DNA from 2 places in the Shewanella scandinavica genome. Region 1 is predicted to be linked to the other one. Evidence: riboswitches for the same ligand, from Rfam matches in the RefSeq annotation. Region 1 holds a riboswitch; the other holds the start of a gene.
The links. Region 1 has a riboswitch for lysine ahead of Q4Q50_RS01715 (Na+/H+ antiporter NhaC family protein). Riboswitches for the same ligand answer to the same signal wherever they lie in the genome.

Region 1 (16,403 bases):
AGGTTTCATTCATGGTATCGACGTCAAGGTGGAAAGAGTAGGCGTCTTTCATCAAGAATTCGCGTGAGCGCATCATGCCAAAACGTGGGCGAACTTCGTCACGGAATTTGGTTTGGATTTGGTAAAGGTTCAGCGGTAATTGCTTGTATGAGCTGACTTCTTTACGAATGAGATCTGTGATCACTTCTTCGTGGGTTGGGCCCAGTACGAAGTCGCGATTGTGGCGATCTTTAAAGCGCAGCAGCTCGGGACCAAACTTTTCCCAACGACCTGTTTCTACCCACAAGTCTGCCGGTTGCACCATAGGCATTAGAATTTCAATTGCACCGGCTTTGTTCATTTCTTCACGAACAATGGCTTCGACTTTACGCAGCACGCGTAAGCCCGTGGGGAGGTAGCTATAAAGGCCCGACGCATTACGACGGATCATGCCCGCACGTAACATTAATTGATGACTAATGACTTCTGCGTTGGCAGGAGTTTCTTTCTGTGTTGATAGCAGGTACTTGCTGACGCGCATTACCGATGTCCAAATTTGAGTTGAATGGTCGCCATTTTATCACCTGCTTTGATGATGTCACCTACGTATTTAGGTTAAATTCAACTAGCTGGGAGACAAATAGCATTTTTGAGAAGATTACTGAGTCAAAGGAAAGCGATTTAAGATGCGATTTGTACCAGCCGATTTAGCTTTTATCCCGCCTATCGCCAATCACTTTGGCAGGGTTGCCAGCCACTATCGCCCAGTCGGGCACATCTTTAGTTACTATGCTACCCATACCCACCACAGCGTGATCGCCAATTGTCACACCATCGACTATGCCGGCCTGAGCGCCAATCCACACATCTTTACCTATAACAATGCCTTTGGAGTTGGCAGCTTGTTGATAGATGGGCGTATCTGGCGCCATGCCATGGTTGAAGGCATAAATAGTGACATTATTAGCGATGCGGGTCTGGCTGCCAATCTGAATACCGACCCTGCCACCATCGAAGGAGCAACCATGATTAATCGCCACTTCATCCCCTAGCGTGATGGGCCCGTGTAAAAAACAGTCGGCGGCGATCATGCAGCGATTACCCATGCGGATATCACGATTGGGTTCGGCGAATAACTGCGCTTCGGGTGCAATAAAACAGTGCTCGCCGATGTTGACTGTTTCGAGGGCACAAAGCTTTGCTTGGATCTCATCCTGCCAAGGTTTTGCCCAGACTAAATGTTTCTCTTTTAAAGAAAAATACAGCCACGGCATCCAAGAGAGACGCTTTTTATGCTGGCTTTGATAATCAGGCAAAGATGCCGGCTCTGATCTAGGCGTTGGCGTAGGCATTTAGCCACATTTCCCCGGTTTGAGTTCCAGTACCAAGATGTATTCTTGGTCATTATTATCGACCGCCATTTGCCAGAACACATCTAAATCATAGAGGGCGACTTGATAAAGCTTAGGATCGTCCTTGGCTTTTTTATAGGCGGGGCGCGGATCTTGCCCCAAGACTCCGCGGATAAGTACGGCTAAATCTGTGTAGGTTTCCTGCTGGGCGTAACGCTCAATTTGTGCCTTGGCATTATCGGAATACACCACTGAAATCAGTTTAGGGGCGTCTTGAGCAATGCCGCCGACAGCATCGGTAATCGAATCCGAGAATGGAATGTAAGGCTTAATATCGATAATTGGCGTGCCATCGACCAGATCCATACCGGAAATCTCGAGACACACTTTGCCCTTGCGTTGTACTACACCGTGCAGTTTCACTACTGACTGGCCTATACCATTAGGGCGAAAAGTGGAGCGAGTGGCGAATACGCCGAGTTTTTCATTGCCGCCTAATCGCGGCGGCCGCACTGTGGTTTTCCAACCTTGGGCAAGATTTTCATGGAAGCAAAATAGCAACCAGAGATGGGAATATTGCTCTATGCCACGCACCGCATCGATATGATTGACATGGGGTTCGAGTTCGACATAGCCGCGAGCCTCAACGAGTCCGGGTTGTCTTGGAATGCCAAACTTTTGTTTATAGGGGGTGCGGCATGTCGCTACTGCGACAATTTGGTTGGTAAATGTCATGCAAAAAATTACCTAAAAGGGTAAGTATAACAACCGCCTAAGTTCATCATTCTAAGCTCATCATTAAGGCCCATCTTTGAGCGCTAATTATGCAGCGTTAGCCATGAATCCTTGCTCATGGAACATCAGCCATTAAGCGGTTGATACGGGCAATCTTAGATCATCGAATCGCGAGCAGTTTGTTTGCTCAGCGTGTGACTTACTCTGCGGTAGCCGTTTTAACTGCTTGGCCTACGCACAGGGCGCGGCTGATACAACCTTGGGCGGCTTCATCTAACATCACACATTGTTTGATGATAATGCCGTTAGCGCCTTTATCTGCGGCGTTACGGCGGGCTTCGGTTCTGGCATCGGCTAATGACGCAGGTACGCTGTTGACATCGGCCTGACAGGATTCCCCTTGGACCAACCCTTTTAATTCATAATGACCTTTTGGCAAGGTATCGCCTTCATAGAGGGTGACATCGGATGCCTTGAAATAGTCATTAATCGCCTCACCGTCCAAATTACTGTTAAAACTGTAGTCGCTTGCACAGGCACTGAGCAGTAGCACTAATGCACTTGAGAGGATAATTTTCATGGTTTGACCTGAGATTGAGGGGAAAACTGCGCAGCCTTGGTAGGCTGCGCCGATGCGATATTATTATCTGAGTAAATTCTACCGCTTAAGGTACTTTTGATAAAGCTGCTGATGGCGATTATTCAGATCTATCTGCCGTCCTTCAATCCAGATAGCCTCTATCTTATTGGTCATAGGGTCGAGAATGTCCCCCTCGGACAGTACAACACTGCCTTGGTATCCCACGGCAATCGCCCCTAAATCCTCGACACCTAACAGTTTTGCGGCATCTAAGGTGATGGACTTAAGCGCTTGCTCAGGCGTTAAATCATAGGCGGCGCTATAACCTGCTGCATAGGGTAAGTTACGGCTGTTCCAGTCCGATGAGAACCCAAGGGCAAAGGGAATTCCTGCATTAGCGAGCAAGGAGGGGATTTTAAAGGGCAAATCCACCGGTTCATCTTTACGCTTAGGCAGACTCAAAGTATGTGGGTAAATGACGCTCGCATTAACTTCCCTCAGGCTTGAGGCTAAGCGCCATGCATCGTATCCGCCGACAATCACCAGTTTGAATTGGTATTTTTTTGTCAGAGCAATCACTTGCTCAATTTGGCCAACACTGTCGGCATGGGCAAACAGTGTCGCTTTACCTTGGTATAGCGGCAACATGGCCTGCCAGCGCAGGTTGTTGGTCGCGGACTGTGGATCTTCATCCTTGTTGTTATCTTTGCCCTTGGCTTTATCACTTAAGAAATAGCGATAGCCATCTTCAAAGGCGATATTGAGCTGGTCGATCGCCTGCTGATTTTTCTCGATAGCCTTGGCTTTCTCTTTTTCATCTTCTGGCATGCGTTTAATTTGCGGCCAGTAGACATGGAACTGTCCTGCACTGGGTGTCAGTGCATCCTCAATCGTCCACGCATCGAGATCCACTAGTACCGATTGGCCAGCAATACCATCGCCGCTCGGGACGATTTGTGCGTGAGTAATGCCGTTGAAACGTATGGTCGGGATGAGCTCCGAATCCGCATTGTAAGCTGTGGCTGTGCTGATCTGCGGATTGATATAACCCACCTCGGCGTTATCGACCGTGGGGCGGCTCATTTCAATTTCAACTAAGCCTAAGCTGGTATCGAGGGCAATTAAGCCCGGATACAAGTGTTTACCGCTAGCATCGACGACTTGAGTGTCACTGGTTTCTGCGGTTGCACTGTTGATTTGGCTGGTGAGTTGAGGCCCAACGGCCGTGATCTTGCCATTTTCAATCAAGACATCAGTATTGCTGAGCACGCCTTGACTGACTGTGTGCACTGTGGCGTTTTTAATCAGTACGCTGCGACTTTGTTTAGGAGTAGGCACGATATCGTTTGCCATCGCTGGGGCCAGCGTGGTGCAAATCGCGCCCAGTAGCGCGGCAAACAAAACCGGTTTAGATGAATGTTGCATTATTTGGCTCCCTCATGAGTGTGGCCCCATGCTTGATAGTGGGTGTCGCAGTGCCACTGTGGCTCGTTAAGTGGCGTGACTTTTTCACCCGCTTTGGCTTGATCATCACTGCTGAGAATTTTTTGGATAAGTGCGGCGCGCTCGTTGACGACTGCTTGCTGGGCAATTTGGTCTTGGTCGCGGTCAAAGTAGCGTTTTCCTTCAACCCATGCCTGTGTCACTTTGGCGTAAATCGACAGTGGCTCTGCGTTCCACAGCACGATATCGGCCATTTTCCCAGGTGTGAGTGAACCCACAAATTCATCGACTCTTAATTGCTTGGCTGGATTAATAGTGACCATTTTCCAAGCATCTTCCTTCGACATATTGCAATACATCATAGACTTAGCCGCTTCTTGGTTGAGTCTGCGCTGCATTTCATAGTCGTCTGAGTTTATGCTGGTGGTCACGCCTTTGTTTTGCATCAAACACGCATTTTGTGGAATCGCGTCGTACACCTCAAACTTATAGGCCCACCAATCGGCAAAGGTCGAAGCGCCAGCGCCATGGGCGGCCAGTTCACTCGCCACTTTGTAACCTTCGAGCACATGGGTAAAGGTTTGCACTTTAAAGTGATAAGCCTCAGCTAAGCGGATAAACATCAGGATTTCTGACTGCACATAGGAGTGAATGTGCACATCACGCTGCTGATTTAATACTTCGGCCACTGCTTGCAGACGGTAACTTGGGCGCGGTGCAACGGTTTTTTTCTTATCGCTGGAGCGCAGATTATCATAGGCTTTTAACGCATTTTCATAGGCGATGGCGGCATCGAAGGTCTCTTCAAATAAGGCTTTGACTCCCATACGCGTTTGCGGGAAGCGCTGCACAAATTTCTCGCCCCAATTACTCTGTTTGACGTTTTCACCTAAAGCAAACTTGATACTGGCGGGCGCGTTAGCAAATTTGAGTTGTTCGGCTGGCTCACCCCATTTCATTTTGATCAGTTGCGATTGGCCGCCAATTGGATTGGCGCTGCCGTGGAGTAATTGCGCGCTGGTGACGCCGCCCGCTAAGGCCCGATAGATTGAAATATCGTCGGGATTAATAATATCGCCAATGCGTACCTCAGAGGTCACAGCATCCGTGCCTTCGTTGGTGCCACCATTAATGGCGATATGTGAGTGTTCATCAATAATGCCCGCAGTAAGATGTTTACCTGTTGCATCGAGGACTTGATAACCAGAAGGCGTACTGAGTTGCTGGCCAATTTTTTCGATGCGGCCATTGGCCATCAAGAGATCTGCATGTTCGAGAATGCCTTGCTTATCCGAGGTCCACAGGGTGGCATTTTTGATGTGCAGCTTCTCGACCTTAGGTGCTTCGCTCAGTCCATAAGCAACGTTAGGGAAGGTGAGGTGACTCACTAGGCTAGTGTTGGCTTTATCCTTGGGTGCTTGATGGTCATCTTGAGTGGCATTATCAACCGCTGCAGTTTGCGCTATCGCAATACCGGCAACATTTGTGGTGCGACTCTTAGCATCGACCATGCGGCCCTGAATACCGTCATCGGCCATCCACAGCGTAAAGCGGCTAAGACCATTGATGCCTGCGGCGCTCAAATCGGCAGTAAAGCTTAATCGACCGTCGTCATCTAATTTAAGTTGGCTGAGCGCGATACTTTGCTCGCCACTGCTTAAGCTGCCTTGGATTTTAGGTTTATCACCTTTGCTCGCATCTTGCAGCGATAAATCCAGCGTGAGATTATTGAGGCTCAATTGATAATCGCCCAGTAATTTTGCTTGGGGCAGTGAGCGAAGACTTTGCTCCTGACCTTGCAACCAAACACTGTAGATCTGACCTTCTTTAAAAATATTGCCCTTAGTGATAACAAAGTCAGCCATGTAACCGGGGGCGAGTTTGCCGGTAAAATCGGCGGTGCCTGTCATCTCGGCGGCTTGGGTGGTCAGTGCAGCTAAGGCTTGCTCTTCACTCAAACCTTGGACAATGGCTTGGCGCAGGCGCGGCCAAAAGGCATCTGTCTTAATACCAAATTGTGTTAGTGCGAAGGGAATACCCGCTTTGGCAACTTCTGCTGGATTGGTTGGCGCACGTTCCCACTGTCTTAAATCCGCCAGTGACACTTCGCGATCGGCATCATCTGTTCCAACATCAGGCGCTTGCGGATAGTTTAAAGGCAAGATTAACGGGTAGTTCAGCGCCTTTAACTCATTGATGCGCGAGTATTCTTGACCATTACCGAGCAGGTTGGCTGGCAGTTTATGTTCTTTGAGTAAATGGGCGGCGCGCAATTGATCGTTGAGATTTTTGGTTTCAAAGATAATTTGCTTATCGGTTAAATTATCTAAGCGTTCAAAGGCGATATTAAATTCGACTTGATTGTTTATTGCGCCATTGCCTTGTTTGTTTTTATTTTGATTATACCAATTGGCGTCGGCAAAGGTTTGTCTAATAAGCGCAATACTGCCCATTAATGATGACGGATAATCTTGTTCAGATGAGCCTTTATCGAATGCCATAAAAGGTTGACTGCGGGCACGATAAATCACTTCGTTGGCGGTTTTGTCTGCTAATGACAGGCTAACACCCGTCCCTCGGAAGATTCCGTCGAGTTTGCTACTTTGCACACTCGTAAAGCCATTATTGATCCACTCTTTAGCGCGTTCTTTATTGGGATAAACGTAATTAAACCATTCTTTTTCAGAATGAATTGCACCATTGTCTGCATTGCCGCCGATACGTTTAATATCATAGACAGGGCGAGTGAGCCCAAGTTTTGGATATTCGAACTCAATCCCATAATCGGTGAAAGGATCGATAAATCCAGGGTAAATAGTATAACCACTCAAATCGATTTTAAATGCGCCAGCGGGAATGTCACCGTGCTCAATAATGGCTTTAATTCGATTATTTTCAACCAATAAAGTGGCATCGCTTAAACGCTTACCCGGCGCAATCATTAATTCAGCATGGGTAAAAGCCGTGAGTTTATTTGAGGTTGTCCCTGTATTGATTTGGGCATATGTGGTCTGTGAGACTAAGCTAGCGATCATGCTGCAGCTTATAATTATCTTATTGTTTATCTGCATTATTTTATTCAATCGAGTGAGGGTGAATAAAGAGTAACTGAAAGCAGATGTAAATACTAAGGTTGAATTGTAACGCAATTTGAGCGGGAATGAGGCGTGGGATTAACGCTTGTTGTTTTAGATTGCAGCCAATAGTGGATATAAAAAAGCTCGCAATGAATGCGAGCTTTTATGCAAATAGGTGTTGGTTACTCGAACCGCCACACCGAATTGGATTAGATTAAGAAATCTTCCATAGAACGACCTTTGTTGATCTCGTTCTTAAATACGGTAGGCATACGGCCTTGGCCAGTCCACTGAACCATTTCACCGTCAACTTCGATTTGGTATTTAGCTGGACGAGGAGCGCGTTTCTTCGCGGTTGCTTTAACAGCTACGCCACCTAAGTCATCAATTGATAAACCAACGGCTTCCATTTGTTGACGGATTTCTTCAATCTTAGCATTACGAGCTGCCATGGCTTGTTCTTCTTCCTCAGCCATAGACTCGCGTTCTACTAAAATTTTATCTAATTTATCGGCTAAATCACGTAACTCTTCAACGCTAAGTTCTTTAACTGCTGCTTTAAAACGACGGCCGTGAGTTAATATCTCTAAAAATTCGCTCATATCTATTTTCGTCCCACTCTAATTTTTAATACAGGATAATGGTGAACAACACCTAAATGATAGAAACTAATATAGCTCGAATCAAATAAAATTATGCGTTTTAAGTAAATTAAATATTATTTATATTTTGAACTTTTCTTATTTACTCAAATAAGTGTCCAAAAAAGTAGCCGTTGCGCGGATTAAAAAATGCAAACAGGCGTTTGACTTTGGTTGACGTTAACGTTAACAGGACGTAAAGTTGCTCTATCCTGCATTGGTATTAACCAATGTTTTGTCCATGTACATGAAAGTGTAGGAAGGAAACCCTATGAAAGTATTGGTGCCCGTTAAGCGCGTTGTTGATGCCAATGTGAAGGTCAGGGTCAAAGCTGACAATACAAGTGTTGACACTGCAAACCTAAAAATGGCGTTGAACCCTTTTTGTGAAATCGCAGTAGAAGAAGCGGTTCGTTTAAAAGAAGCGGGTAGCGCTACTGAAGTGGTTGTTGTCAGTATTGGTAATAAAGCCGTGCAAGAACAATTACGTACCGCGCTCGCATTAGGCGCAGACCGTGCGATTCATATCGATACTGAAGAAGAACTGGTGCCAGTATCTATCGCCAAATTGCTCAAAGCGGTACAAGACAAAGAACAAGCTGAACTGGTGATTTTTGGTAAGCAATCTATCGATGGCGATAACAATCAAACTGGTCAAATGTTCGCGGCGCTGATGGATATGCCACAGGCGACCTTTGCTTCTGAAATCAAATTGGAAGGTCAATCTGTGCAAGTTGCTCGCGAAGTTGACGGTGGTATGCAAACCTTACTTATGCCGTTACCTGCAGTCGTGACTGCCGATCTACGTTTGAACGAACCTCGTTATGCTTCACTGCCTAACATTATGAAAGCCAAGCGTAAGCCATTAGAAGTCTTTACTGTGGCTGATTTGGGCGTGACGTTAAAGAGTCACCAAACGGTTGTGAAGGTCACTCCGCCAGCAGAGCGTAAAGCAGGCATTATGGTAGCGTCGGTAGCTGAGCTAGTTGAAAAGTTAAAAAATGAAGCGAAGGTGATCTAAATGGCCATTTTAGTATTAGCTGAACATGATAATGCCGCACTGAAACTTGATACGGCAAAAATCGTCACTGCCGCTCGCGCCATTGGCGATGAAGTGCATGTACTGGTTGCGGGTCACCAATGTGGCGCGGTTGTCCAAGCTGCACAAGCACTACAAGGCGTTAGCCAAGTGCTCGTTGCCGATGTTAGCGTGTATGAAGCGCATTTAGCGGAAAATTTTGCCAAATTGCTGGTGGACTTAGCGCCAAACTATGGCCACATTCTGGCTTCTGCTTCGAGCTTAGGGAAGGACACGCTTCCGCGTGTGGCAGCATTATTAGATGTTGCGCAAATCTCTGAAGTCATTACCGTCGTCAGTGCGGACACTTTTGTGCGCCCTGTGTATGCGGGTAACGCCTTAGCGACAGTGCAAAGCCATGATGCCATCAAAGTGATGACAGTACGCGCCAGTGCTTTTGATGCTGCGCCAGAAGGTAACAGCGCGGCTGTGACGACACTCGATAAAGTGTTTGAAGCGAGAACTCAGTTTGTTTCTCAATCCTTGACGGTATCAGCCCGTCCAGAATTAGGTAATGCTGGCATTATCGTTTCTGGCGGCCGTGGTATGGGCAGTGGTGAAAACTTCGGCATTTTAGAGCAGCTTGCTGACAAGCTTGGTGCTGCGGTTGGCGCATCACGCGCGGCAGTTGACGCTGGCTTTGTGCCTAACGATTTACAAGTCGGTCAAACCGGTAAAATCGTTGCGCCTAACTTGTATATTGCCGTGGGGATTTCTGGCGCGATTCAACATTTAGCGGGCATGAAAGACGCAAAAGTTATCGTTGCTATTAACAAAGACGCGGAAGCGCCAATTTTCCAAGTTGCCGATTATGGCTTAGTTGCGGACTTATTTGAGGCGGTTCCTGAGCTGATCACAAGTCTCGGTTGATTTAATCTGTGATTTAGGTCACATTAAGTGGCTTTGCGGTAGCATCTGCTAAGCCGCTTATGTTTTTATGTGCCTCACGCCCGCGTAAGGGCGTTCTTAGAAGTAGAGGCGCGCCAAATATTAGTAGTGATCAGTAGGGTGATTCCGTTGATCGATTGCGAAAGGATTTGGTGCCGAAGTGGTTCGATTTATCACGATCAACTGCTGGGGTTGTATCTAATAGGTGCAACACTGCCATAGTATTTTCCGATACGGATATTGGAAATAGTTACTATGGAGCGCTACTGATAGGACAGGTGACCTTGGGTATCTATTGCCTTTCCCCACCAGTTCAGTCGCCCTCCATTCGTATTTAACGAAGATAATAATCAATGACTGTTATGAATTATGCCGATTCGGCACTTTCCTTGCTGCCGCCTGCGGTGGCTATTGTGTTGGCGATCTTAACTCGCCGTGTACTGCTTTCTTTGGGGTTAGGTATTTTAATTGGTGCTTTATTGCTCAATCAATTTTCACCTGTAGCGACGGGTGAATTTGTATTTAATGGCGTTAAAGGACTTTTTTGGACGGGCGAAGGCTTTAATTCGTGGAACTTATATATTCTCGGTTTCTTAATTGTACTGGGAATGATCACAGCGTTAATTACCGTAAGTGGCAGCGCGCGGGCTTTTGCCGATTGGGCTCGTTTACATATACGTAATAAACGTGACGCTAAATTATTAACCATGTTTTTAGGGTGTGTGGTTTTTATTGACGACTATTTCAATAGCTTAGTCGTAGGTTCGGTCGCTAGACCTGTTACCGACCGTTATTATATTTCCCGCGCTAAGTTAGCTTATTTATTAGATTCTACTGCGGCACCTGTGTGCGTTATTTCACCAGTATCAAGTTGGGGCGCGTATATTATTGCACTTATTGGTGGAATATTAACGGCCCATGGTTTTGCTGATACTGGCCATTTGAGTATTTTTATTCAAATGATCCCAATGAACTTCTATGCAATTTTCTCCTTGTTATTATTACTTTTCGTTGTCTTTATGGGATTAGATGTTGGGCCAATGCGCGAGCATGAACTCAATGCCCAGCGTGGTAATTTATACGATGAGTCAAAAGGATTACCGCCTGGAGCCAATGCGGATTTACCTGAAGCCGAAACCGGTAAGATCTTAGGTTTATTCCTGCCGATTACTGTGTTGGTATTTGCGACCCTGTATTTTATGGTCAACAGTGGCGCTCAAGTGCTTGCCGCTGAAGGGATTGAATTTAATATTATTTCAGCGTTTGAGAAAACCGATGTCAGTTCATCCCTTTTCTTTGGTGCATTAATCGGTTTAGCGATTTCGCTGATATTGAATTTAGTCCAAGGCGTTGAGAAATCAATGATAGTCAAAGGCATAGTGCAGGGCGCTCGCTCTATGCTGCCAGCGATTTATATCCTGTTGTTTGCTTGGACCATCGCAGGCGTGATTGGTCAACTCGAAACCGGCAAGTTTATGGCAAGTCTCGCGACGGGCAATATTCCGTTCGCCTTTTTGCCAGCCCTAATGTTTGTGTTAGCGGGTATTACTGCGTTCTCAACCGGTACTAGCTGGGGCACGTTCGGTATCATGTTGCCGATTGCTGCGGATATGGCGATGGGAAGTCACACTGGCATGATGTTGCCTATGCTTGCTTCTGTGCTGGCGGGCGCGGTATTTGGCGATCACTGTTCACCGATTTCCGATACTACGATTTTGTCGTCTACGGGCGCGAGTTGTCACCATATCGACCATGTGGTCACTCAGCTACCGTATGCATTGATTGCGGCGTTTATTAGCTTAACGGGTTATGTCGTACTTGGATTTACTGAGTCAGTTGTCGCAGGTTTAGTGGCCTGTAGTGTGGTGTTTGTGGTTAGCATCATAGTGCTAAAAATCAAATCTAAAGGCGCAATTAGCTAAACCTTAATTGAAACCTTGCACGGCAAAGGTTCACTACGAATAAGTCAAAATAAATCAGCCAGCATTATGCTGGCTGATTTTTTGGTTAACGCTCTATCTCTATCTTTAACCTAATCGCATTAAGGCTATCAGTACTTAACTTAGGCTACTTGCCGCTTAGGTTTTTTGTAGCTTAAAGTGTTTGGTCTAGCCCGCGGCGTTTTAGCAATCCTTGTGTCGTTGGCTCTTGTCCCCGGAAATTTTTGTAGGCTTCCATTGGTGCAATACTGTTGCCCACTTCACGAATAGTTTTGCGGTATTTCATGCCGATTTCACGGTTTAGACCACCTTGGGTTTGCACATAGGCAAAGGCATCCGCCGCTAAAATCTCACTCCACATATACGCGTAATAACTTGCCGAGTAACCACCGGGGAAGGCGTGGGCAAAGTAGGTCGATTTATAGCGTGGCGGCACGGCGCTGATGTTTAAGCCGTGCTTTTTCAGTGCATTGGCTTCAAAGGTGGCGACATCTTGCAACTGTGCATCTGGGCTTAATGAATGCCATTCCATGTCTACGAGCGCCGCAGCCATATATTCTAACGTATCGAAACCTTGGTTAAAGCTGCCTGATTTCAACAGTTTTTGCAGCAGTTCATCGGGAATGGGTTTGCCCGTTTCATAGTGTTTAGCGTAGTTGGCCAACACTTTGGGATGGGCCGCCCAGTCTTCTTCGAAGGTTGATGGGAATTCTACAAAGTCACGGGAAACCGAAGTGCCTGCCAGACTTGGGTAAGTCACTTTGGAGAACATGCCGTGGGTGCCGTGGCCCATTTCGTGGAACATAGTGGTGACTTCGTTGTAGCTGACGAAGGTCGGTTGACCCTCTGGTGCCTTCTTAATGTTCATCACGTTAACCACGACAGGCTTAGTGCCTTCGAGGAAGGATTGGCCTACAAACGAACTCATCCAAGCGCCGCCACGTTTACCTTCACGGGCAAAATAGTCGGCGTAGAAAATGGCCATGCTTGAGCCATCGGCATCAAACATTTCGTAGGCTTTCACATCGGGATGATAAACCGGTAAATCTGGGCGAGGTTTTAGGGTGACGCCATAGAGTTCTTTGAGGGTGTAGAACACGCCATCTTCGAGGACGCGGTTAAACTCAAAGTATGGGCGAATGCTATTGCCATCGAGGGCGTATTTTTCTTGGCGGACTTTCTCGGCGTAGAATTCCCAGTCCCATGGCGCCAGTTCAAATTTGCCGCCAGTCTTGTCGATCATAGCTTGAATATCGGCCGCTTCTTTCTCTGTATTAGCGACTACGGCTGGCACCATAGAGCCAAACATGCTGTAAACCGCTTCTGGCGTTTTGGCCATTTGCGGCGCTAGGCGATAACTCGCCCAGTTTTCATAACCTAATAGGGTGGCGCGCTCAGCGCGCAGTTGCGCTAAACGAGATACCAGCGACGCCGTTTCGTTTTCACCACTTAAGCCACGGTTAGCCGAGGCTTCCCAAATGCGTTGGCGCAGTTCACGGTTTTCCAGTGACGCCAATACGGGCTGGCGAGTGGTGTTGGTGATGTTGATCAGATACTTGCCATCGTGACCTGCTGCTTTAGCATCGTTTGCGGCCGAAGTGATATCGCTGTCAGTTAATCCTGCAAGCTCATTCTTTGATTCCACGATAACGGCGATTTCTTTAGTTAGGCGCAGTAAACGCTGGGAAAACTCATTGGTCAGTGTCGATTGTTCTTCGTTAAGAGCACGGATCTTCACTTTCTGCTCATCGGTCAGCTTAGCGCCCGCCATGATAAAGCGTTGATGATAGACCTCAACCAAACGCACAGCTTCTGGGGTTAACCCTAGGTTAGCGCGATCGTTATAAATGGCTTCGATGCGGGCAAATAGCGCTGGATTTAAGTTGATATTGTCCGAGTGGGCCGCCATTTTGGGTGCCATTTCACCTTGGATTTTACGCAGTTCTGGATTGCTGTTCGAACCCGCTAGATTATAAAACACACTCGATGCGCGGCTGAGCAGGGCACCGCTTTTTTCCATCGCGACAATAGTGTTGTCGAAACTTGCCGCGGCGGGATTATTCGCAATCGCGAGGATTTCTTGATAGTGCTCGGCCATGCCTTGCTCTAGGGCAGGCGTAAAGTGCTCATTTTTGATGAGGCTAAAGTCGGGCGCTTGATATTGCAGACTACTGACTTGAAACAAGGGGTTTTGGACTTGTACCGACATGGCGTTAGGGGCTTTGCTTTCTGTGTTGCTACAACCTGCCATAAATCCGGCGGTGAGCGTGGCGCCGATGGCGATGGCAATAAAACGTTTACGCATAATTGAGTGACTTCCTTTGAATTGTTGTTTTTTTAGGACTGTAACGTTAGTAACTTAAATGGGACTGAAAATGGCTTGTTATCGGGCTGTATCTAAATAAAAAGGAGTCCCGTGTTGATGAGACTCCTTGGCGATTTCCTTGCAGGGAAAATCGGTACCGCTTTTTACTGACTATTTAATCATGCGATGATGAAATGACTAATTAGCGAGTAAACTTGTGGTATTTATCAATACCAGAGCTTCTACCTGTGTTATGACATACTGCACAGGATTCAGTTGTTGGTTGTTTAAACCAATCTGCCACGCTAGGAACGCTGATCTCACCACCGTTGCTCACCATGTGCGCTTTCGCAGAATCAATCGTATGGCAGGCATAGCAGTTTGCAGATACAGGGCTGGTCATCTTGCTGCCGGGTTCTAAAATGTATTGATTTGGAATTTTATCTAAATCAATCGCTTTATCATGGCAGGCTACGCAACTGGTGACAGGATTGATCGCCCCTGCACCGTTAGCCGCATTCGCTTGAGTTCCATCCGCTTTCATTTCACCGACTTTAGCGCCATTACCCCAGTGCCAGCTGTGAACCATAGGGCCAAAACCTGCGCCTAAGGCGGCTGATGTCCGTGCCATGCCGTTGTCATGGCAAGCAATACAGCCATTACCGCCGTCATCGAAGGCCCCATTTTTGTGGAATGCAGTGGCATCGTTATGACAAGTCGTACAGCTGTTAGCGCTCACTATCTCACGACGCTCAAAGCCTGAGACTTTTTGAGCCGTGACAGGGTTAACGACGTCTGAGTAGGCGGTAAAGGATACGCCCATAGAACCGTCATAACCTGTCGCTCTTAGGCTGCCATTACTTTGATAACGTTGATTGCCATCATATTCAATCCAACCTGCGGTACTGAATGTCACGCGGGCAGAGTAAACATAGTTAGCATTCACAGCGCTGATATCCGTCAGTAAGTGACAGATGTTCTTAGTGCCGTCGGTGTTGTAACCATAGTAATAGTTAGTACGGTTTCCTGGGCGGCCCACTAAACTGCCATTGTCATAGGCGTGCAGATAGGCGCTGGCATAGACCAGCGGTTTCTTGGCATCAAACACCAGCGGATCTGAGTAGTTGAAGTTATCTTTGATACTAAAGATATTGCCATCAACATCCTTTACAGTAAGTGTTGTACACCAGCCTGGGGCGGCGACTGCGGCAGCACCTGTTGGCGCATAGTGATCTGTTTTCGTTGATATATCATCGACTTTAACTGGGGCCGCTAATGTCACTTTGTACTTAGCGCGAATAGCTTGGCGTTCAGTAATGCCAGACTTGCCTTCATGCATAGTACGGACATCGGCACCATTACTTGGGATAATAACGCCTGGTACACCACCACTATCATGGCAATCGATACAACCGGGTCCTGCAACGTTGATGTTAGTTGGGGCTTCAACGTGACAGGATGTACAGTTTTGTACTGAAAAGTCTTTAGTAAAATCTTGGTGATTAACATGGCCAATTTTAGATAAGGTGTTTGTCGTATAGCCACCCACAGAGAAACCTTCCGCATTGACAGCGCCGCGACTCACTGAGCCGTGACATGCTAAACAGCCTTCTACGAAAGTGACTTCACCGTCCATACCGGTTGCAACATAGCTTGCATGGCGACGAGGACTGGTTGCGTAATCGACGTGACAGGAATAGCAACTATCGGTTGTGGTGGAATGAGTGCCTTCGGGTTTATTGACAACTAAGGGGGCTGAACGTGCGATACCTGTTGCGCTATTGCCGCCAACGCGTAACCACACAATACCTTCAGTGCTCGGGTTTACCCCTAACATTGGGGTCACAAAAGTGTAGTGACCGTCGCCTAAAGAGGTCAGTGTGGCACCTTCAGTCGCTTGAGTTGCCGCGCCACCAATATGCACATTGTCTGCAACGCCATTAAGATCACTTTCGGTACGGTTATTGATGAAACCTTTATCGGTTAACGCCGCGACTTTAGCCTCTGCGTTTTGCAGCCCGTTGATTAAATTATTATTCTCATCAGTAATTTCAAATTCGTAACTGATACTGCCTTCGCCAAAGCTGTAGTTGATCACTTTGACTTTCGTCAGCGTCGAGCTAGTGACTGGGGGCGGTGTTCCGGGTTCCCCGGGTGTGCCAGGCGTACCTGGGGTTCCCGGAATACCGGGCGTTCCTGGTGCGCCATCGACACCATCTTTGCCATCATCGCCACAACCAACAAGGGCACCAGTTAGTGCTAAAGCCACTAAGTATGCCAGTTTTCTAGAGGTGAAAATTCTCATCATTATCTCCATTTGATCCAATATGCGCATAAAGGACGGAGTGGAGCACTAAAGTTTGCAGGGTAGATTAGTGCTTTGAC
Region 2 (16,403 bases), on a different contig from region 1:
GTATTCCAATAAGTAAGGCCAAAGCAGCTTCATGACGTGCCAGTTTAATTTATCGACTGGACCTTCAAAATATAACGTTGGGCGCATAGGACATAACCTTGAATGAGTTATGTCAATTGTAACAGTACAAACCAGACTTAAGCTAAACGAAACGAGCAAAGCTTGAATAAAATCAATCAGATTTTTCTGACAGACAAATAGACTTATTCACGACACAATGCACAGCTATTCTGATCCGATGAAAAGCCAAGCTGTCATACTTACGTATTACACTGGCATATTCATAATAAATGAATTTATACTGATTTCTGTGCTGGTATAAATACCGATAGCTTGCGTTTGACTTGACCTCTGCGCCGTATGACAGAAGACAAGTTTGCTATGGGGAAAGGCTTAGCTCAACCTTACTGCTGTTGATTATTTTTGCAGTTTTGCCCAAAATGCCATGGAGGCGGTTATACAAATCGATAGAATTTGTTAACCTCTACGCGCTAGATTTTGCGATTCATACGCCCAAGCTCTAGCGAGAACATTAAGACAAACAAATTAAATAAGATCAAAGGAAGCTTTATGTTGGATTCCGCTAAAGTTCAATACCCGCCATTACCACTGATCCAAACTTGGGTGTGGATGATGATCGAATCAGGCAATCCAGAGATACAAGATAAAGGTAGAAACAACCTTATTGCCGCCTTTGGTAGCTTAGCCAAAGCAAATGAATACATTGTTGAAATAAGCAATAAATAGATAAAACAAAGGCGCCGGGATAGCGCCTTTGTTTTTACTTTACCCGCAATCGTTAACGACTAATTCAGGTATCGTTGCGGTTTATGTTCTCACGAACAGATAATTAAACCTGACGGCGTTCGATAATACTCTGATTCAAAATGGCCAACAGGCGCTCGGTATCATCCCAACCGATACACGCATCGGTAATGCTCTGACCATAACACAGCTCTTGGCCTTCAATTAAATCCTGACGACCTTCCACTAAATGGCTTTCGACCATAACGCCAAAAATAGCAGTATTCCCCGCCGCCACTTGACCTGCCACATCTTCGGCCACCACTAACTGACGTTGATACTCTTTACTACTATTGGCATGGCTAAAGTCGATCATAATGTTGTCAGCAAGCTGAGCTTTTAATAACTGTTGGCTAATTTCAGCGACATGCGGCGCACTGTAATTAGGCTCGCGGCCGCCACGTAAAATAATGTGGCAATCAGGATTCCCTTTGGTCGAAACGATCGCCGAATGGCCTAACTTAGTCACAGATAAAAAATGGTGCGGTGCATTGGCAGCACCTATCGCATCGATAGCGACTTTAATGGTGCCATCGGTCCCATTTTTAAAACCGACCGGACAAGAAAGACCCGAGGCTAATTCTCTGTGCACTTGTGACTCAGTTGTTCGGGCGCCAATGGCTCCCCAGCACATTAAATCTGCCATATATTGCGGGGTGATCATGTCAAGAAACTCACCCGCGGTTGGCATACCGCTGTCGTTCAAGTCCACTAACAACTTACGCGCAGTACGTAAACCATCATTGAGTTTAAAGCTGTTATCCATGTAAGGATCGTTAATCAGCCCCTTCCAACCTACTGTGGTTCTTGGCTTTTCAAAATACACTCGCATCACGATTTCGAGTTGATCTTTATACTGCTCACGCAGCGTAACCAGACGCTGACCATATTCCAACGCCGCTTTGGGATCGTGGATAGAACAAGGTCCAATTACCACTAACAGGCGATCATCAGACTTAGCCAGAATATTGTGGATACTATTTCGCGCATTAAACACAGTCGCAGAGGCTTTTTCGGAAGCAGGAAATCGTTCTAGAATCGCGATAGGAGGAAGTAACTCTTTTACTTCTTTAATGCGAACGTCATCATTTTGGTAATACATAATTTTACTGCTCCAACTCTGGTGTTTTAGGCTATTTCTATCGCTGCGATAAGGGATCTCAACTGCAATACTGAGTTCAATTTATCGAGTCTCAAGCGCCAATGCAACCAAGTTGTCTCCATTTCAAAAAATCAAATATAACTTATTGTTTTAATATATTTTAAAAAAATCAAAATTCAAATATGCCAGCTAACTCACAGCCTTAATGAACAAAATCGAATATGGCGGATAAAAAGCAAGCGGGGAATGATTGCGGCAAGTACGAGTGAGCTATCCATGCCTGTCAGCTAAGATATTAACGACTAAACGCTTGAATGAGTGCAATTGATCCAGCTCTCTATGCAAGAGAACTGGATGCTAGAGCAGGCCAATACTAATGGTGCATCATGACTTGTAACTTGTTTTGATAGCGATGACGCTCTGAATCATCACGGCTCAAAGCCAGCGCTTTTTCCATATTCAGTTTGGCACGCTTTTCATCCCCCAGCGCCCAATAGGTTTTTGATAAACCGAAGAAGAATTCATGCCGATAATCAGCTTTGGCCAACGCCCTTTGATACCATGCTAAAGCCTCGTCGTATTGATGTTCATCGAAGGCTTGCTGCGCCATATCATAGTAATAATAAGGATTACGTATCCTTGCTAATTCAAGCACTTTATTGATTTCAGCCCATTCATCAAGCCTGCCCTGATCCCCTAAAATCAAAGCTAAGTTATAAAGCGTGGTTAAATTTTTCGCCTCAAACTTAAGCGCATAGCGATACACTTTTTCGGCCCGTTTCTCATCCCCTTTATGCCGATAAATAATGGCGAGCGTATTGAGTGAGGGGACAAACTGGCCGACATTTAAACCCGCTTTGATGAGGGCATAGGCCCTATCTAAATCGCCATTCACTAAAGACTCTGCCGCCATGTTATTGTAAAACATGCTGATCAAGGTTTGCTTATTCACTCGGGTCTTACCATACCCTCGTAGGGCGCGCTCGGGCATGAAGTCCACTAAGATTGCTGCGGATGACACATAGACTGAATGTAAATTCTCGGGCGGAAGTAAGCGTAAGTTCACATGACCATTGATTAAATAGAAATCCCCTTGCTTGTCCCATATGGGTTCAATAGCGATATCTTGATACTCAGCGCCCACATTCAATATATCCGCCAACGCAGAAGTCATGACCACTAAGGACATGCAATTCCCTGCCCTTTGGGCGTAGGTTTCACGGGCAATTTGGGTCAGGTTATCTTGGTAGCGAAAATCAATTTTAGCGCTATTGGTTTGGCTGGCATTGATATAACTGGCTAACCATTCGTTGGCTAACATGGCGTTATTATGGGAAAAAGTATATTTGTCATAGCTACGCTTTACATCTGTTACCACCTCAGGCGGCAGATAAAAAATATCCGCAACGGAAGGAATATCGGCGACAGGGGTAAACAATGAATCGGCAAGTAGCGACTCAAGATCAGACGGATCAGGCGCGATGGTCGTCGAGCTACAGGCAACCAACTGACTGAGTACAGTGCCCATTATGGCACTCAGGTATACGGCTCGGAATAGTTTTGACATATGTCCTCCCACACCATTAGCTCCTATTTGAGCTTATTACAAATGGCGAAAAAGACGACATAAAATGGTTACAAAAAATGACAATCGCTATCGTTAAAAAATAACTATAAGTGATTTAACACGTTAGTTACTGCGAAGGTTGATCAACCTCTATGTATAGCTCACGCTGCTGGTAATGGTATGGCCGATAGTTATGCTCCCCACAGGTAAAATAGCGATAGGGCTTCATCACAGTAATACAACCTAAGGGTAAAGCCTGCAGAATTTGGATCTGCTGTTGACGACGAAGCGACTCCTGCCACTCAAAATCCTTGAGCACTTGATCACGCACAGCAAAGGCATCGACAGGCTCACTCGAGCGGTTAACTATGATTTCCCCTGCTAAGGCAGATACTGATATCAAGCCAGCAATAACGATAAGGCTGAGTCGCGTAAATTGACCGACAGCTGTGGCATGTAAGCTCATAGTTCACCCCTCTGTTCGTGCAGTAAATACTGTAGGTAAATAGTGTAGGTAAATCATGCTGTAAGGTAATGCACGGCAGCCTGCTTAAGCCCCACTCTAAACCGCCTTGAGCTTAACCCATGACCAAGCCCCATAAAAAAGCAGAGCCTAAGCTCTGCTTTACTATCCCTCGATCCACGCTAGGCATCAAGTTGAATCACCATTCATTCGCCAGTTTACTTAACCAGCATTTTTAACCGTAACAAACTCTGGGTAAGCATCGATACCACAATCAGACGCATCCATACCATTGTATTCTTCTTCCTCAGTCACACGGATCCCCATGGTTTTCTTAATCGCATACCAAACCACAAAGGATGAACAGAATACCCAAGTAAAGATGAAGGCTGCACCGGTCAACTGCCCAGTAATGGTCGCATCAGCGTTGGATAATGGCACACACATTAACCCAAGGAAACCCGCCACGCCGTGTACTGAAATCGCGCCCACAGGATCGTCGATCTTAATGCGATCTAAGCCCACAATAGAGAACACCACTAAACCACCAGCAACCACACCTATCACGCCCGCCATTAACAGTGAAGGTGATAGCGGATCTGCCGTAATCGCCACTAAACCCGCCAGAATACCGTTGAGTATCATGGTTAAATCCGCTTTACCCCAAATCATCTTACATACGATAAGCGCAGAGATAGCACCAAATGCAGCCGCAGTATTAGTATTAACGAACACTTTTGCCACTGAGCTCGCATTCGCCGCATCCGACACCATTAATTGCGAGCCACCGTTGAAGCCAAACCAGCCCATCCACAGAATAAACATACCTAAGGTTGCCATTGGCAAGTTAGATCCTGGGATAGGATTCACTTGACCGTTAGGGCCATATTTTCCCTTACGTGCACCGAGCAATAATACCCCCGCAATCGCTGCAGTCGCACCAGTCATGTGCACAATACCGCTACCCGCAAAGTCCACAAAGCCCAGTTTAGAGATAAAACCTTGGCCCCAAGTCCAATACCCTTCTACCGGATAGATAACCGCTGTCATCACCACAGAGAAGAACAGGAAAGCCCATAACTTCATCCGTTCCGCCACAGCGCCAGAGACAATTGACATCGCCGTTGCCACAAACACCACTTGGAAGAAGAAGTCAGATTCTAATGCATGGCTCGCATCTGATGATTGAGAACCGATTAAGGTACCAATCGATGGCAACCAACCCCCTTCAGTGTTATCCACATACATAATGTTGTAGCCAACCAGCAGATACATCACACAGGCAATCGCGTACAACACCACGTTCTTCGTTAAAATTTCAGTGGTATTTTTAGAGCGAACTAAACCTGCTTCTAACATGGCGAATCCCGCCGCCATCCACATAACTAACGCACCAGAAATCAAAAAGTAAAAGGTATCGAGTGCAAAGCGTAGTTCAGTGACTGTGCCGCCTAATTTTGTTAATTCTTCCATTGTCAGCCCCTTATAGCGCTTCTGTATCGAGTTCACCCGTACGGATACGGATAGCTTGTTCTAAGTCGACGACGAAGATCTTACCGTCGCCAATTTTCCCCGTATGGGCCGCAGTGGTAATGGCCTCAATCAACATGTCGAGATTTTCAGCCTTAGTGGCAATTTCTAGTTTTACTTTTGGCAAAAAATCCACCTGATACTCGGCGCCACGATACAACTCTGTGTGCCCTTTTTGACGGCCAAAACCTTTAACTTCGGTCACCGTCATGCCTTCAATACCTATTCCGGCGATAGCTTCACGGACATCATCCAACTTAAATGGCTTGATGATAGCGCTGACTAGTTTCATCCTGACCTCCAAAAAAACGCGATTGTTATTAACTTGTATCAAAGGTAATTCAATCATTAGGCCAATAATTTAACCTACTGATTATTTTAAACTTTAACTAAAAAAGGTTATTTTCAAAGGTTAAAAATGCACCATAATCGAGCACTAACTGGTGCAACGCACTCTTTTAGTGAGCAGTTTAAGTGCAGCAGCTATTCGACCTTAGGCCTATTGGTAACAAGGTTAAATTGGGGTCTACTGGGTGAAGCGTAAATCGAGATGAAATCTGAGCATCACAGCACAAGCTCTTAGACAAAAGCGAAGATCATCACTAAGACAATCATCAAGCGCAGAAGGAAGGCCCGATGTTAAAACCCGAAGAATGTGTTCTCGTTATCGTCGATGTGCAGGGAAAACTTGCACAAATCATGGATAACAGTGACAAGCTGCACCAACAACTACAGACCTTAATCCAAGGTGCACAATTATTTGAAATACCCATACTGTGGTTAGAACAGCTACCCGATAAACTCGGAGCAACCAGTCCTGAGCTTCAAACCTTGCTGGAGAAAACCGGCTCCCCTATTGCAAAGCAACATTTTAGCGGCTGGCACTGTGAAGATTTTGCGCAGGCACTCACTAAGACGGATCGCAAACACGTCATACTGGCGGGCATTGAGACCCATGTGTGTGTTTATCAAACCTGTTGTGACCTTATAGAACAGCAATATTTAGTGCATCTCGTCGCAGATGGCGTCTCGTCACGCAGTGCCGATAATAAACAACTGGGTATTCAGATGATGACGGCCAGAGGCGCCTTATTAACTAACGTGGAATCGCTATTATTTGAATTACAACATCAAGCCCAAGGCGAGCGCTTTAGGGCATTATTAAAACTGATAAAATAGCAATTCACTCCTTGGCTCTAATGAAGTAAACAGCCCTTGGTTCAGGCATGACGTTGACATTCACTCCCATAAAAAAGCCCTCGCTGAGTCAGCGAGGGCTTTTGCTTACATGAGGGGTTAGCTCAGGTTAAAAACAATTTGTTAAACACTATTTATAAGTGGCTTCGCGTTTTTTCGCTTCTTCATCCCACTTAGGTAACATGTCTTTCTTAAATGCTTCTTTCTCTGCATTCATTTTTTCCATGTCCATACCTAAAGCGGCTTGTGCCTTGGCTTTAGTAGAAATATCTGGGATCGCGACAGGATCTGTGATGCCTTTTTTCGCTAACAATTGCGCTAATTTAACCCGCGCATCTGCCGCTTTATCTACCGCTGTGCCTAGGATACGTAAGACTTCTTCAGGGGCATGCGCAGCAGCGCCGTGTGAAGCAATCGCATAGTCCCAACGCCATTGTGAATGACGGATATCGGTTAGAATTGGCTTCATTTCCGCTTCAGTTGCACCGGCTTTCCAAGCGGCTGCGGCTTCAAAGTGCGCTTTCACTAGTTGCGCTTCGGCGCGGCCTTTTAGCTCTTTCACTTTAGCTTTACGTTCGTTGGTCAAGCCGACTAAGAACTCTTTACTTTGGCTGTGGCACGTCGCGCAGGTTTCTTCAAAACGATCAAATGGGTTACCCACCTTATGATCTGTGTACTTACGGCCCTTGTCGTTGGTCACTTTTGGCATGTGACAATCAACACAGCTCACATCATTCTTACCATGAACACCGAGTTTCCAAGTTTCATAACCAGGGTGCTGCGCTTTTAACATAGGGGTTTTAGACAGCGCATGCGTCCAGTCGGAGAACTCAATACCGTCGTAATAGGTTTCCATTTGCTCAACGGTTGTGCCCATATCCCAAGGGAATTTAACGAAACCTTTTCTGCCTTCTTTTTTCTCGAAATAGTATTCAACGTGACACTGACCGCAGACCATAGATTGCTTGTCTTTTTTAGACGCTTTGGCAAACGGTGTACCTAATGCTTCCATACCACGTTCAGCAAAGGGGCGAGAGATACGCAGTTTAGGCGTGCCTTTCTCATGGCAGTCGCCGCAGCCTATAGTATTGACGACTTCTGGGCCGCCCTTGGCCCATTTACCTTTAAAGTAACCATCTTCGCCTTGCTCTTCAATTAAGCGAGGTACATCAGGGCTCTTACAGCTCCAACAAGCCATAGGCATTGGACCATCTTCCGCGTTGGCTGGTGCGCCAGTTCGCAGAGTGTTACGCACATCCGTAATGGCATACATGTGGCCACGTGGTGCGTTGTAATCTTTCGCAAAACCATAACCTGCCCACAGCACGACTAAGCTCGGGTCCGAGGCTAACACATCGGTATTCTCAGTGCTTTTATCTGTGTCATGCCAGCTAGCGTATTGATTAGCAAATTTGTCTTTATAAACTTCGTTGCGAGGCTCAGTTTTATCACTCGCCATTGCGCCCGCCGCCATGAAGCTGGCGGCAACCAGTGCACTTAGTGCAAAGGACTTACCTGTCATCTTCTTCATCATCTCATCTCCGTGTTGCATTATTGTTGTAAATCACGACATCTCCATGGTCAAACTTAGTGACTTAATCCCGCTAAACATATACCTCTTAGGGGGTATCTAGGTCGAAGTTTGCGCTAGATCAAAATGTAAAGGTGTTGTTGTTCACACTTCTATACTTTTGTTAATGTATTACATTATTTTCTAATGTAAAAACCACTGCAAAGTGCCATAACAGCGGCCATTAAAATGAATAGCGGATTAATGAAACGAGGCAGTCTAACCTCAAAAATCTTAGGATTAATGTTAGTACTCATTCTGCTTTCTAGCAGTTTATCGACCTTTGCTATCATCAATTTGTCTTACAGCTTGGGCGACGCTAAGGCGATTAACGCCTCGGGTTCTTTGCGGATGCAAAGCTATCGATTGATGTTTTACGCCAACTCTGGCAGTGATGCTGCGCTCGATAAAATCATCGAATTCGAAAACACCCTCTATTCCGATACCTTAAAGCCTTCAGATAGTTGGTTTAGTCCACGTAAGATTGCCGATCAATATCAGCTCGTGATCGATAAATGGCTGGTGATGAAATACTACATAGAGCAAGAAAACTCCCGCGACTATGTGGCGTCACTTAAGGACTTTGTCGACACCATAGATTTACTGGTATTGGAGATGGAGCACCACGCCGCCTTTAAACTCAGGCTCCTCGCCGCCAGCCAAATATTAGGCTTAAGCGTCATGCTCATTATCGCCTTTGTGGCGGTGCGTTTTACTAAGAAGAAAGTGGTAATCCCACTGCAAAAGCTTATGGAATCGGCGAATACTATTTCTAAAGGCAATTTTGAAATCGAAATGCCCGAAACCGAATATATCGAACTCACAGCGCTCACCCATGCCCTGCAAAAAACCGCCAAGGAACTCGCTATGCTTTATGGCGATTTAGAGTCGCAGGTGGCAGAGAAAACCTTAGCACTCACTCGGGCCAACAATGAGCTGGCATTTTTATACGATAACTTACTGACATTAAACGCAAATAAGCTCGATTACAAAGCGCTCAAAGCGGCACTAAATCAGTTAAAAGGCTATGAGTCACTCGACTACCTTAGGCTCATTATCCAGTATCCAGAGCAAGAGCTTGAAGTGATTGAGGCCGATGGCGGCTGGCCAGATATGACTCAAGAGAGTACCCGTTTCCCACTGCAATTTGAGCAGGCTAATTTAGGCTATTTAGAGTTAATTGCCGACCAAACACCGAATATCGCGCTATTTAATAATTTCGCGATTATGCTGACTCGCTCAATTGTGATCCACAACGCCACTGAGCAAAGGCAGCAACTGGCGCTGATGGAGGAACGCGGCGTGATCGCACGGGAATTACACGACTCCTTAGGTCAAGTGCTGTCCTTCCTTAAAATCCAAATTAGCTTATTACGCAAAAACTTAGATTGCAGTTGCCGCAGCCCGCTCGTTGAGGCTCAATTAACCGAAATCAATGAAGGCGTGAGCACTGCCTATGTGCAGCTCAGGGAATTGCTGTCGACCTTTAGACTCACGATTAAAGAACCCGATCTAAAAAGTGCCTTAGAGACTATGCTCGAGCAGCTCAGAACCAAGACGAGTATCAAGATCACCTTAGACTATAAACTTGCACCACAATGGCTAGAGGCAAAGCAGCATATTCACATACTGCAGATCACTCGGGAAGCGACCTTAAACGCCATCAAACATGCTGAGGCCAGCCTCATCAATATCCATTGTTATAAGGATGACGAGGGCATGGTCAATATCAATGTTTGCGATAACGGCATAGGTATTGGACATTTAAAAGAACGAGATCAACACTTTGGCATAGGGATTATGCATGAGCGAGCCAGCAAACTTTCAGGTAAAGTCATATTTAGCGACAACGAGATAAGCAGATTTAAACCTGCTACGGCAACCACGATTGAGCAAGGATGCAACGAACAAGACGATACACTCAAGCCTAACCATTCATTCAACCTTGCGCAGCACAGCAAAGGTTCAAGTGGCACTCGAGTGACGCTTATTTTCCCCTCTCAACAGGAGCCTTCAAATGGGTAAACCTTATTCCGTACTTGTGGTCGACGACCATCCCCTCTTACGCAAAGGCATCTGCCAGCTCATTGCCTCAGATCCAGACTTCAGCCTTTTTGGCGAAGCCGGAGGCGGTTTAGATGCATTAACCGCCGTCGCCACCGATGAGCCCGACATCATCTTGCTCGATCTGAATATGAAAGGCATGACAGGCCTAGATACGCTCAATGCCATGCGCCAAGAGGGCGTCACCTCGCGCATAGTGATACTCACAGTTTCCGATGCCAAACAAGATGTGATCCGCTTACTACGCGCCGGTGCCGACGGCTATTTGCTCAAAGATACTGAGCCCGATTTACTGCTCGAAAAACTCAAAAATGCCATGCTTGGCCACAGAGTTATCAGCGATGAAGTGGAGGAATACCTCTACGAGCTAAAAGATGCGACCGATGAGCAAGAATGGATTTCGAGCCTGACGCCAAGGGAGTTGCAAATTCTAGAGCAACTGGCGGAAGGCTTAAGTAATCGGATGATTTCAGAGCATTTACACATTAGTGAAGGCACTGTCAAAGTGCATGTGAAAAACCTACTGCGTAAAGCCAATGCCAAGTCGAGAACCGAAATGGCGGTGCGCTACCTTAATCAGTAATACCTGAGTTTAGCGAGGTATAGCGCAAACAATAAAGGCAATCATATGATTGCCTTTATGTTTTTATCGAACAGAATTTGAATGGACGATTACAGACCTTTCTCGATAAATGTCTGCCAACTCAGTAACGCCAGCTCAAAATCCTCTAAGCCACAATAGGCTTCAGATTCAGCATCATAGAGTGACATCGCCTCTTCTAATTCATACTCTTGCTCGAAACCTAACGTATTCGCAAACACCCGCGCCTGCTCACGCTCTAACTCTAAGGTGAAATCATTACCGACGAGACGCCATGCACCTCGTTTATCGGTTTGAATTTCTTTAATCATGTCTAACACTTGCTGAATTTTGGCTAACTCAGGCCCCAATTCTTCTGTAAACCATTGCCCCAGCACTTCATGATCCATGCTAAAGCTGGCCAGAAAAGTGCCGGTTAAACTGTTACGCCGAAATTCGTATTCCATTTTATTGTCTCTTTGCTCTAAGCCTACTAATGCTAATTTTAACCTATCCTTGCCGAAGTTGCTCGCCCCACGCAGCACAGCCGATTTAATACCAATCGTACAAAATATCTGTTCATTCAGCCGGAGTTCAAGGCTCTTTAGCCAAGGCGAAGGCTTGAAGGCATAGTGGTGCTCTGTCGAAAGCCTTAAACGCAGTATAAAGCGCGTTGCCATGCCGTTAACATCAGCCGCCCTTCGGGAGCCTCACAGGCATCCCACTCCCGTGTTGCATTGGCTTAAAAGGGAATAACCATTCCTGCCTTGGATTGAAATACCTGTGAGGCTCTGAACTGATTAGATATTTAATGTGATTGGTATAACTCTATTGGCGTTGGTCTCATATCCGTTAAGCACAAGTACTGACTTCATTTTCATGGCAAAATCAGTTAGCTTGTTTGTATGATTTTGAAAGTTATATGGAATGCGATATGCACGAAGGATTTATCTACAGTTTAGTGCTAAGCGGCGCCCAAGCGGGTTCCACCTTAAGCTTGGAACAGATCGAAAAATGGGATCCGCAGGATGGTCTACTCTGGTTGCACCTTCGCTATCGCAATAAAAAGGCGCGCCACTGGATACTCAATAGCGGCCTGCCGAAGGTCGAGAGTGATGCCCTACTCGCCCAAGATACTCGCCCCCGCGCCGTTATCGCCGGCGAAGGCATATTGCTCGCGTTACGCGGCGTCAACCTCAACCCCAATTCAGCTCCCGAAGACATGGTGGCCGTGCGTATTTATGCCGATAAACAGCGAATCATATCCACCTGCGATCGCGAGTTACAGTCGGTCAAAGATGTCGCCGAGCTGATCCTTGAGGGCAATGGGCCTGCAACTACGGGCGACTTTATCGTCGCTGTCTGCGAGCGACTCACTAACCGTAAAGTCGAGTTCATCGATAAGTTAGAAGAACAACTCTCTGATTTAGAAGAGCTCGTTGTCTCGGGCAATGTAAAAGACTTACGCACAGATATCGCCGAACTACGCCGCCAAACTGTCGCCATTCGCCGCTATTTAGCGCCCCAGCGTGAAGCCTTTTCAAAAATGATTTCCGAGCAAGTTAGTCTGTTTAACGATTCAGAACGACTTAAACTCAGGGAAACAAACGATAAGCTTATCCGCACCATTGAAGATCTCGATGCCCTGCGCGACAGGGCAAATGTGACTCAGGAAGAATTACTCAGCCAACAATCGGAACAGCTCAATAAACGCTTATATTTCTTATCCTTAGTGTCGGCAATTTTCTTACCATTAGGCTTTTTAACCGGCTTACTCGGGGTCAATATTGGCGGCATACCGGGCGCCGACAACACTTGGGCCTTCGCCACCTTCTGCGGCATATTAATCTCACTCGTCGCCCTACAGATGGCACTGTTTTATCGATTTAAGTGGTTATAGCCTCCTTAAAAACAACAACGCCAATCGATTAGGATTGGCGTTGTTTTCGCTCATTCTTATAAGCTAAGTGATATAAGCGAATTGTTTTGATCCAATGCTTATACGCTAAGCCTTATGATCTAGGCTAGCTATTATGACATCGGCAACTCAAACACATGAGTCATGACTTTATAAAGCTCGGTCCCTTGGTGTACAGACGCCGAAGCAAAGTGCAAAATCGGCACGCAGTCTTGGGGTAAACTGACCGTCTTTAGTTCATCCGCCGTACCGTATAAATCCATACGCAGTAAATTTACTAAGGGCTGTCCCGCAGCCAGTGGTTCACCCACAGGCGCGCGGTATTCCACTAACCCTGAACTTGGTGCGTGATACTTTTTATAGTCTTTAAGGTAACAACCAAAGCGCTGCATTTTAGCGGGGTCAACGGTTTCAGCGATCACGCCGCGGTGGCTTAAATACGCCAAAATCCCTTGGGCATCAAGCAGTGCATCCTCAAGACAGACGCGCTCTTGGCTCGCCAATTCTAAGGTTAACGCCGACACAGCAACGGCTAGATCGCGCCCCTGCGCTTTTGCAAAATCACTTAATTGCCACCAAGGACAAAACGCTGCTTCATCCATGGCGCCACCAAAGGTATTGGGGATAACTAGCGTATAAGGGATCGACAAATACAGCGCAGCAGCTAAGTCATATTCCGGACAATACAAATGCTTACAGGATTTAGGCCCCGTGTGTAGATCGAGCACTATATCCGCGCCGTGGGCCATAATCTGCAGATTAACCGCAAGCCTATGGCCAGTAGTAATGCCCCATTCGTGACGCAACTTTTGCTGACAAGCTTCAACCAAAGTACTGCGATAAGCTTGGATCAGCTCGCTATCACTCAGCTTGGCATGTTCGCTATACCAAGTCGGCAAATCGATAGCATGATTCAAATACTCACGATTCCAGTTCGCCCCCGTAATAGGGTCAAATCGGCCGAGGGTAAACTCACCACTTTTTTGGTTGATCCCAAGGGGATTGGCTAATGGCACTAAGGTGATTTCACCGCGGATGTCACAGAGTTCAAGCTGCTTCATCAACTGATAAATCACCGCATTACCTTGCACTTCAGCGCCGTGGACATTGGCCTGAATATACACTTTGGGGCCAGTCGCCTTATCGTCGCTCGGCTTAAAATGGTAAATAGGCAAGGTGAGCGCTTGCCCTGCGGCAAGCTCGCCAATTTGCAGAGACGATGTTATCGGCAGCATATTAAGCGCCTTCGAACAGATTTTGATGCAGCGATTTCACCACTTGTGCCGCTTCCGATTCTGTCACTAACACACACAGGTTATGTGGGCTGGCGCCTTGGCAAATCATCCGCACATTGTGTGGCTCAAGCACTTCAAACACACGGCGACAAATACCCGGCGTGGTCGCAATACGGTTACCGATAATCGCCACTAAGGCTAATCCATCTTCGACGCGCACTCGGCAATGCTGTGATAATTCTTGCAACAGTGCCTCACTCAACAGACCTTGACCGCTAGAATCTGAACCGGTTTTATCGAGGGTTAGAGACACGTTCACTTCTGAGGTGGTAATTAAATCCACACTGATCTTATGTCGCGCTAATGTCGCAAAGGTTTCCGCTAAAAAGCCCTGTGCATGCAACATCTGCAAACTGTGAAGATTTAACAGGGTTTGGTCGCGGCGCAAAGCCACAGCGCGAAATACGGGTGCATCTTCCACTTGATGGCGGATCCAAGTCCCGCCCTTTTCAGGCTCTTTACTTGAACCCACAAACACTTGAATTTGCTGACGAACGGCAGGAAGAATGGTCGCAGGATGCAATACCTTGGCACCAAAGGTCGCCATCTCGGCGGCTTCATTAAAGCTGATCTCGGCAATCGGAAAAGCATTGGGCGCAAGACGCGGATCGGTTGTATAAATCCCCGCTACATCGGTCCAAATCTCGACCGCTGAGGCGCGTAACGCTTCGGCTAACAACGCAGCAGAATAATCACTACCACCGCGGCCTAATGTGGTCGTTTGACCTGCTTCATCGGCACCGATAAAGCCTTGTGTGACAATCACTTGTTCCGCTAACAGTGGCTGTAGATAATCACGAGCTAAAATCGCAATCTGGTCAACCTGGGGTTCCGCGCGGCCAAAATGGCTGTCGGTACGTAATACTCGACGCACATCGAAGGCACTAGAGTTAACACCTTTCTCGCGGATCACCGCCGAAAACAACGCCGAAGAACATTGCTCACCGAGGGACAACAACTCATCCATGGTCGCTTTGCTGCGTTGTGATGCGAGCGCGTCACTCAATACTGACATGCGACTCAATAATTTATCTAATGCGGCGGCCACATCGTTAGGGCGACCGAGCTTATCTAAAATCGCATATTGAATTTGGGCAATTTGTTTTAATCGCTGTAATCGACCATCGTCGTTAATCGATTCTTGGGTCAATTCCACTAACAGATTGGTTACGCCACTCGATGCGCTGACCACGACTAAACGACAATGAGGATTAGCTAACACTATGTCGGCACAGCGATTCATAGCGTTATAGTCGGCGACTGAGGTGCCACCAAATTTTGCGACAACGAGGGACATTAGCGCACCTCCGTGAAACACGTAGGCCAAGAAATAAACGCAGATTGAATAAAATATTGATTAACTAACATGATCACACTCCGAACTAACTTCGTTCGAAGAGCCTGGTGCTCAATGATAACGCACCCCAAAAGAAGGGAAACAGCAATCGTCACCAGAAGCTCTCCACCAATTACAGGTGACAATCGTCAGGATTCAGCCTGAGCGACCGACATAAATATGCAGCAACCATATCTATGCCTCGGCGTTAATCTCCCTCATCAGTCATCGCTGGAGTTTGTGCTCCTCTGACCGACTACCTAGTTAACGCTCCTCTTCTGTTCCTTTCCTAGGGAAAGGGACGAAAAAAGTAGCAATAAACCCCTAATGAAGTCAATGCTAATTTCATAACAAATGAATAATTTAACTAAAATCTTTTGAAAACAATTAAGTGCTTAAATCGGGTAACTCGTATACCAGCTGCACATAATCACTAAATTTGCCTAAACACACTTCATCATGTCCGGCCAAAGTGCATGGCACTAAGCTCACCTCCCCTTGTTCGACTACATAAATCGCGTATTGATTAAATTTCTTCCCCAATTGCAGCGCCATCGTTCTATCGATAAACACGGCCCAGCTTTTTTCCATGTGGGATAAATCCGGCGCCGCGCCCACTAAAGCACGATAGGGACTGCCGAGTAATTCAATTTCACGGAGAAGTTGGCGATCGAGTAAACGGTTTTGACTGGGAGAAAGCAGCTTTGAAGCAGGATTATGAGCGGTAATAACAGCAAAGGAAAAATCACAGGATAATGCTTGAGTCAGCAAAAATAACGGCGCTTGGTAACATTGCCACAAATCTTGAGTCGTATTGTCCATTGGTAGTCTAATCGAAAAATGAACCCAAGCTAGTGTAGCAGAGTGATTGTAAAATCCAAAGAGGCGTGAACTGGCTCACAGGAATGGCAAATACATTAGTTATACTAATCAATAGCTAAAGTAAATATCATGGTAAAAACCCCGACTCACCTAAA

Region 2: it holds a riboswitch for lysine, as region 1 does, so the genes downstream of both, lysC (lysine-sensitive aspartokinase 3) here and Q4Q50_RS01715 (Na+/H+ antiporter NhaC family protein) in region 1, are expected to answer to the same signal.

Annotation. Positions count from the first base shown of each region.
Region 1 is NZ_JAUOES010000002.1:41,707-58,109, forward strand. It holds gene Q4Q50_RS01670 (proline--tRNA ligase) at 1-520, opposite strand, end outside; gene Q4Q50_RS01675 (acyltransferase) at 687-1,331, opposite strand; gene tsaA (tRNA (N6-threonylcarbamoyladenosine(37)-N6)-methyltransferase TrmO) at 1,332-2,066, opposite strand; gene rcsF (Rcs stress response system protein RcsF) at 2,266-2,646, opposite strand; gene Q4Q50_RS01690 (amidohydrolase family protein) at 2,725-4,071, opposite strand; gene Q4Q50_RS01695 (amidohydrolase family protein) at 4,071-7,160, opposite strand; gene Q4Q50_RS01700 (H-NS histone family protein) at 7,376-7,768, opposite strand; gene Q4Q50_RS01705 (electron transfer flavoprotein subunit beta/FixA family protein) at 8,079-8,828, shown strand; gene Q4Q50_RS01710 (electron transfer flavoprotein subunit alpha/FixB family protein) at 8,829-9,755, shown strand; lysine riboswitch at 9,851-10,047, shown strand; gene Q4Q50_RS01715 (Na+/H+ antiporter NhaC family protein) at 10,127-11,695, shown strand; gene Q4Q50_RS01720 (M3 family metallopeptidase) at 11,868-14,018, opposite strand; gene Q4Q50_RS01725 (multiheme c-type cytochrome) at 14,221-16,323, opposite strand.
Region 2 is NZ_JAUOES010000004.1:201,558-217,960, reverse strand. It holds gene Q4Q50_RS04885 (ABCB family ABC transporter ATP-binding protein/permease) at 1-87, opposite strand, end outside; gene Q4Q50_RS04880 (hypothetical protein) at 571-747, shown strand; gene aroG (3-deoxy-7-phosphoheptulonate synthase AroG) at 851-1,906, opposite strand; gene Q4Q50_RS04870 (tetratricopeptide repeat protein) at 2,280-3,473, opposite strand; gene Q4Q50_RS04865 (hypothetical protein) at 3,601-3,939, opposite strand; gene Q4Q50_RS04860 (ammonium transporter AmtB) at 4,159-5,409, opposite strand; gene Q4Q50_RS04855 (P-II family nitrogen regulator) at 5,420-5,758, opposite strand; gene Q4Q50_RS04850 (hydrolase) at 6,103-6,645, shown strand; gene nrfA (ammonia-forming nitrite reductase cytochrome c552 subunit) at 6,794-8,197, opposite strand; gene narQ (nitrate/nitrite two-component system sensor histidine kinase NarQ) at 8,423-10,258, shown strand; gene Q4Q50_RS04835 (response regulator) at 10,251-10,880, shown strand; gene Q4Q50_RS04830 (YacL family protein) at 10,970-11,344, opposite strand; partial or broken gene Q4Q50_RS22420 (YacL family protein) at 11,432-11,557, opposite strand; gene Q4Q50_RS04825 (zinc transporter ZntB) at 11,812-12,777, shown strand; gene Q4Q50_RS04820 (succinylglutamate desuccinylase/aspartoacylase family protein) at 12,909-14,030, opposite strand; gene lysC (lysine-sensitive aspartokinase 3) at 14,032-15,387, opposite strand; lysine riboswitch at 15,538-15,712, opposite strand; gene Q4Q50_RS04810 (DUF3293 domain-containing protein) at 15,814-16,248, opposite strand.